One region of the Bifidobacterium fermentum genome, then DNA from elsewhere that is predicted to be linked to it. Evidence: riboswitches for the same ligand, from Rfam matches in the RefSeq annotation. Region 1 holds a riboswitch; the other holds the start of a gene.
What was found. Region 1 has a riboswitch for thiamine pyrophosphate ahead of QN062_RS04580 (TenA family protein). Riboswitches for the same ligand answer to the same signal wherever they lie in the genome.

Region 1 (3,422 bases):
GAACCAACCAGGCTCACTTGCGTGAACAATACAGGCCCAAAACCGATCAGCAGAGCGGGAACGCAGGCGCTCACGATAGGGCCCATCAACGCCAACACCCGTAATGCCACAAACGCCATCAGCCACCACACCACGACCAACGCAGCCATGCCAAGCTCGCCCGAAATAATCACAAGAGCCGCGACGGCAACGCATGAGAGGACGATGCAGGCTGCATTGACCTTGTCGACATAGCGGAAATGGTCGCCGTGCCCATTCTCAACGTTCCCACGCTGATGCCAGCGCGACAATCGTTCAGCCGTGTGCGTGAACGCGATGGCGAACAGAACGGCACAGCACACGCAGCTCAAGGTCACCAACAGAAACCATGATGGCGCCGTGACGCACAGACCGTTCTCTCCCGTCTGTGCCGGTCGACTCCCAAGCGCAGGGCAATTCGGGTGCAACATCATACCGCCCCAAATATCAACATACAGCGGAGAAAACGACGTGCCCGCGCCGACAAGCGAAGAAATGGCGGCCATGAGACCCATGCCCACCACGGCCGCCTTGGCCTTAGTTGGCACCGAACCAAGCGCACTGGCTTCGTTGTATTGCACTCGTTTGCCATGTAAAGTCGTTGCTGCGGGATTGGTGGTCTGAGCTTCGTCCGGATGTACTGCCGATGGTGCCAATACCGATGGCTTGGATCTTGATGGTTTCATCGCCATGCATACCTTCTTCTCTCCACATGTCCGGCAGGGCAGCAACAGCCTAGTCTCTTGATCGCTTGACCACACCGATGCATCATGCCTTCTGCCATCTTATGCCGCTCCCGTAACTCTGCCTTGGCCAACGCACAATCACACTGCAAGACTCATTCCATCGTTCCAGCAGTTATAGCCAGCCGATACATGGTCTTCCCACTACAATCGAAGCCATGATAAGCGATGAAACGATTCAGGCCATTCGTGACTTCACGACGCAACGCGATTGGGATCAATACCACACCCCCGAAAATCTAGCGAAATCAATCTCGATCGAGGCCGCCGAGCTACTTGAATGTTTTCAATGGACAACCCATCGCGATCGGCATGAAGACGCTGTCAACGACACTCATGTGGCGGAAGAGCTGGCTGACGTGCTGACGTATTGCATCATGATGGCCGATCGCATGGGGTTCGATCTCGATGAGATCATCAATGCAAAGCTCGATATGACCAAGAAGAAGTATCCGGTGAACTCGGTTCGAGATAATTTCGAAGCATACCAAGCACTGCATCAATCGGCGCGGTCGCAGACAGAAAGCTGACACTCAGGCCATCGTGCTCGCCTGCAACGCTTGGTTTTCAAAATCGTTCCATGTGAGCTGGCGGCTGGCAGCATCCCAGAAATACCATTCGAACAGGCAGCTGCGGTGGAAGTTGTCGCGTGCGCGCTTGAGCTGGACTTCACTCGCAGACTCGGCCTCTCTGTCCATCACGGCAAAGAACCTTGCCGATATGCCGTCTGGCCCGGCCAAGGTTGGCTCCTGTACATCCACCACCCATTGATAGAAGCCATTGTCTGGTTTGACTTTACCGGTCGACGCTAGGTATCTGCCCAGTTCAACGTACATCCAGATTCCAGCTTGGAAGGGTGTCAGCATATCCAGAAGGTCACCGTCGCGAGTTTGCGACAGCAGATGTTCTCGGTAGAAACTTGTGACTGGTTGTATGGTCTGCTTGCGTTGCAGCGACCAATCGGCGTGCAAAGTTTTCGAGAGGCTTTCATATAGCTCATTCACAGTCTGTAAGTGCGATTGCAACTGGTCGGTGAACAGCCGCTGGTCCGCAATGCTCGCGCTCTTCGCGATCAGCTGCGTCTGCACATAGGTTTCCGCGTCCGTATAATGCAGATCCTGTTGAATGTAATAGTTCATCGCTTCCCTGGAAAGCCGGCCGTGAACCACATCCTGTATGAAACTGCACTGTTCGTTGGCTTGCAGCAATGGTTGCTCCTGCTGAATCAATGATTGCGAGAATGACATCGTTTCCCCTTTGCTTGCGGCATGTCGCCACAGTTTTGACGCAATCTGGCGTGAAGACAACTTGAAAGCAACCGCATGCCATTCCAAGATCGCCATGAACCGCACTCGAATCAACCCTCAATCGGTTTGCACTCGATTGGAAACCGACAGGAAAGCCTTGGGTAGGCGTTCGCTGATTCCAGACAAACAAAAAGTCCACTCTTCTCGCGATGAAAAGTGGACTTCAGCACGTTGACAACAACGTGATGCTGGAACGGTCTTCCTACGGCAGTGCTAACTGCGTCAGGTTCCATGGGTATATCTCAGCTTGTGCAAGCACCCCAGACCACAGACTATATGTAATTATCACGTTCATTGAAGGCTTGTGCACAGCAATTGTCAAATGAGACCCGTTTCCCGGCGCTTGCACGCGCATCTCGAGGATTGAGTCCGTGTACGATCGCGTCGTGAAAGTACTGTTTGGAATTCTGGTCACCAAGCAAGCAGTCTGACAATCAAGCAACTACGGTAATCCTTCTGCAAAATAAACCGTCATGTTTTCGTATATCATGATAGTTTTTGCGCAAGGATTTCATTGCGTTACACTATATATTAGGTCATTTCGCATCGTCGTGATATGGTCGAATTAGGTCATTTCGCTTCGTCGTGATATGGTCGAATTAGGTCATTTCGCTTCGTCGTGATATGGTCGAAACAGATTATGGGGATCAATATATTTGGAAGATAGAGGTTTTTATGTGCTTTCATGCGAAAACCACTCAAAGAAAAGCGAGCAGAATTCAGCATTATGCCACCGTTGGCGTTGCGCTCGGCGCTTCTTTGATCATGGCAATGGGTTTGGCAGCTCCCGCATCCGCAGCGACCGCCAGTTCGGAATCTCAACAGGCATCAACGACAGGGTCTGCAACCACACAGTCTGCAGCCACACAGACGACTGCATCGGACTCCGTCACCACTCCAGCAACGGCGAACGACGCCGACCTGCATACGTGGTGGCAGCAAAACGCCGAGAAAAACAGCACCGACAAGCTTGCCGATGGCGTGGTTCGTGAATCGCCATTCTATTCCACCAAGGTGGCGCTGTCTGAGAATAACGACGACAACACACAGCCACAGTATGATTCCTTTACCTACTTAAGCATTCCACGCAACGGCAATGGCAAGACCGACAACTCGGGCTACACCTATCCAGAGCAGGACGGCGCCGAGTTCTCGGCCAGTGCGAGGATGACCATGTCGTGGTCCTCCTTCGAATACAGCAAAGATACTGACGTGTATGTCAAACTCGATACGAATCAGCCCATCACCTCAGCGGATCAAGTGACGATTCGCCCGACGAGCGACAACTTCAAGAAGGAGCTCGTCGGCAACGACACCATCAAGATCACCGTTCCCTACAAGGATTCCGGCTACC
Region 2 (3,422 bases), 310 kb from region 1:
ATTGGAGGATCGTAGCTGCAATCGCATTCGCGGCCGTCGGCGGCATACTGCTGCTTTCCTCCCTTTCGTGGCTCATCAGCACAGCAATCCACCATTTCATCCGGTGACTTCGAGATGCGGTCTCACGGCGCTGTCCTGCGTCGAATTCATGGAAGGTTCCGACTGCGCGGAATTGAATTGACCATCATGGAAGAACAAGCACGCCAGCAAGGGCACCACCGGATATAGATATCGCATCTGGAAGCCAGCAAGCTCCAGTCCCTGCTGCGTGTCTGACAGGTCGTTCCACGTGACCTGGAGTGAGAGCCATACAAGCGCGAGCGATCCCCGAATGCTGCAAGACCAGACAGCGCGTAGAGCGCGTAGAGTCTGTTCCTGCCATAGAGCCTGCCCGTTCTCTCCGAATTGAGCCTGCCCGAGAAAAGGATGACCGCGCACAACAGCAGCAAGGAGGCCACCGTGGTTGGATCCTTGCTGACGAGGTCGAAGGTCTGCACGAGTGTGTCGGCCACCAATCGAAAGATCGTTCCAGCAAGATGATGCATGACATATTGCTTGTTGGCCGCATAGAGATCGGGAAGAATGACGAGCATATGCGTTTTCTCCCACCACAGATTCACCAAGGTGGCTGGAATAAAGGCACACAGCACATATATGATCTTTCTACGCATCGATAATGCCTTGGTAGCCAAGACGAGCAGGATGACAGGCGCATAGACCGACTTCATCAGACACTGCAGGAAGGCGGCGACTATCAGCAGCACCCACCAGACGGTCGTCAATGGCTTCCTCCTAGCGAAAAGCCACAGTGACAACGCGATGAAGCATGCCGTGTAACCTATCACCGGGCCATCGGCCATCAGACTGCTCGCGCAGAACACCGGGTACGGCAGGCATCCGAACACCGCGAAGAACCATTTCCCGCTGGGAATCATGACTATCGCTATTCCGATGGCAAGCATGAACGCAAGCAGATTGGTCAATCTTGCGAGTTTCAGCACCGCCGATGGTCGAAGACCGAAGTGCAGACCGAATTTCATGCCAATAGCCTGAGGCAGGTATGAGACGAACAGGTACTGATTGCTTCGCGTCGCTACGTGGACGATTGAATGATCGTCGCTGTTCAGAGCCTCAACCTGCGCGTCATACTGCGGATCCCGCTTCAATGCAGTGATATCGATTCCTTCGACGGTTTGATTCGAGACGGTCGGCTGATCTATGTATCGCGAATCGCCCACAAGGTTTTGCGCACGCTTGGCACCATCAGGAGAATCCACCATCGTCGTCGAGTTGAATGACTGCAAGGTTGCGAGCGCGTAGGTGCTTCCGAGATGCAGATGCGGGTCCGGCATCGTCAGTGGCCCCACCGTTGCAATGAACGCACAGCCTTCAATGCAGCACACGATCAGAAATGAGACGAGCGGAATCAGCACTTTGGATTTGCCCCGCAGCCAATCCCTCAATCTCACAATCAAGTCAGGCATCGATGATTTGCCAAGTCCGAATCGTGCTCTGTTCGATGTCACAAGTAAGTCCATTCCTACTGAGAAGAATCGTGGATACGCGCATGTTCCACGGCGTCTGTTTCACATCCAATATATTCAGGGCACCATATGAATCGCACATACCTGCGTTCTTCGTGGCAGACACGGCATATTTCCTCCACTGTCGATGCCCTGGATGCCCTGGATGCCGTGTCCGCGCCTTCAGACGCAACATCCCTCAGCTCAGCCATATCCCTGCATGGGCGTCGCACGAATGCGCACCATGTCGACTTATACACAGGAACGTTCCTGGCTCTCTGTCTCAATCATGTCTGGCGTCATCGATCCAGTGCAGAAACCAAGTCCAGCTCCCAGTCGGTCGAAAGACTCGTGACGCATGCGCTGTCAGGCACTGTGCCTATGCTCGAGATGTCCATGCACGGGAGCTTACGAGCTGAGAGGGAGAGCGATCTCCGACCGTTGAACGTGACACGGCTAATACCGTCGAACGAACGCATTGCAAGGCTTTACATATCCTCGCGTGGTCGCATGCCGTGAAACGAATCACCATCACGGCCCGAAACGCACTGGAATGGGGATACCTTTGGACTCTGACGGAAATCCGCAGCTAGAAATCGTCGCACAACGCTGGCCGGACATCGAAATGATGGAATCGCAACGAATTCTCGATGCCTTGGATCAGCCGCTTCGTGCCAGGTCAATCGTCTCCCATAGCGGGCGCCCCACATCTGCCGCATCGCTGATCCGGACAGATCGGGGTCTGGTGTTCATCAAGCGCTATTCGCGCACGGTCCGTGATGTGGAGACCATTGCGCCATACCACCGTTACGCCGAGTTTCTGTCTCATTCTGGAATTTCCACCCCGCGGTTCCTGCGCTTCAACCCCGAGGCCTCTGTGTCTCCTACTGCGATGGAAGAGCTGGGGAACACCGACATGCTGAACGTCGATCCACAGCTCAGCGTTGCTCAACAGCACAGCGTCAATCCACAGACAGCTACCGTCGCGATCACTGCCGACGCTGCATATGAAGCATATATGGCATCGACCGGCGAGGACCGATATGGAAAGGCTCTGAGCTGGGATCCTCCGAAAACGCTTGAAGAGGCCAGGAATCTCGGCGAATCCGTGGCGAAGATCGATGCCGCGTCCAGAGATTTCGATGAACCGCGCATGCGGCCGAACGGCATGTCGAACACCTTCGGGCTCTTTGCCTCGGACGACATCCATGCATCGTGGAAATCCTGGGTCGCCAGGCGTCCAGCAGTTCAGAGGTACATTCGTCTCACAAATCGAGACATTTCTCATGATTTGGACATCGTGCAGCCATACGCAGGTAAGGTCGCGGCACATTACGGGCAGCTCCATCGTCAATGGACGCATGGCGATCCGCACACCTCGAACTTTCTGTGGACTGGCAACGCGCCGTCAACGGTCATCGACTTCGGTCTGGCGGACCGGAATACGGCAGTCTTCGACCTGGCGATGGCCATCGAACGCCATGCGATTCAATGGGTTGCCGTGATGGATGGTCACGAGGATGCATGCCGGCCAGATATCGCCGAATCCATCATTCGCGGATATTGCAGCCACAGACCTCTGCAGGATGCGGAAAAGCTGATTCTGCCAGAGCTCCTTGCCATATGTCAGGCCGAATCAGGCTTGAACTGGCTCCAATACTATATGGATGGCGTTCATCGGCTCGACGATGCGGCATGGTGCTACGATGTCTGCTTTCTCGCGCACACCCGCTGGTTCTCGACAGGACCGGGACGGGCGCTTCTTGACTCCATACGGGACTGTCTGAGCGAATAGGCGCCCAACGGCAGCCAGTAAAGACCCATTTCCACACAGGAATTTTCCAATATCACCAATCAGAAGGGCAAATCATGATAGAGGTTCGACTTGAATATGTGCAT

Region 2: linked by a shared signal. The riboswitch ahead of QN062_RS03275 (phosphotransferase enzyme family protein) and the one ahead of QN062_RS04580 (TenA family protein) in region 1 are both predicted to bind thiamine pyrophosphate.

Annotation. Positions count from the first base shown of each region.
Region 1 is NZ_CP129683.1:1,121,783-1,125,204, forward strand. It holds gene QN062_RS04570 (hypothetical protein) at 1-710, opposite strand, end outside; gene QN062_RS04575 (nucleotide pyrophosphohydrolase) at 920-1,291, shown strand; gene QN062_RS04580 (TenA family protein) at 1,295-2,104, opposite strand; TPP riboswitch at 2,251-2,341, opposite strand; gene QN062_RS04585 (glucodextranase DOMON-like domain-containing protein) at 2,840-3,422, shown strand, end outside.
Region 2 is NZ_CP129683.1:814,325-817,746, forward strand. It holds gene QN062_RS03265 (hypothetical protein) at 1-107, shown strand, start outside; gene QN062_RS03270 (DUF2142 domain-containing protein) at 147-1,526, opposite strand; TPP riboswitch at 1,914-2,015, shown strand; gene QN062_RS03275 (phosphotransferase enzyme family protein) at 2,077-3,318, shown strand; gene QN062_RS03280 (ABC transporter substrate-binding protein) at 3,393-3,422, shown strand, end outside.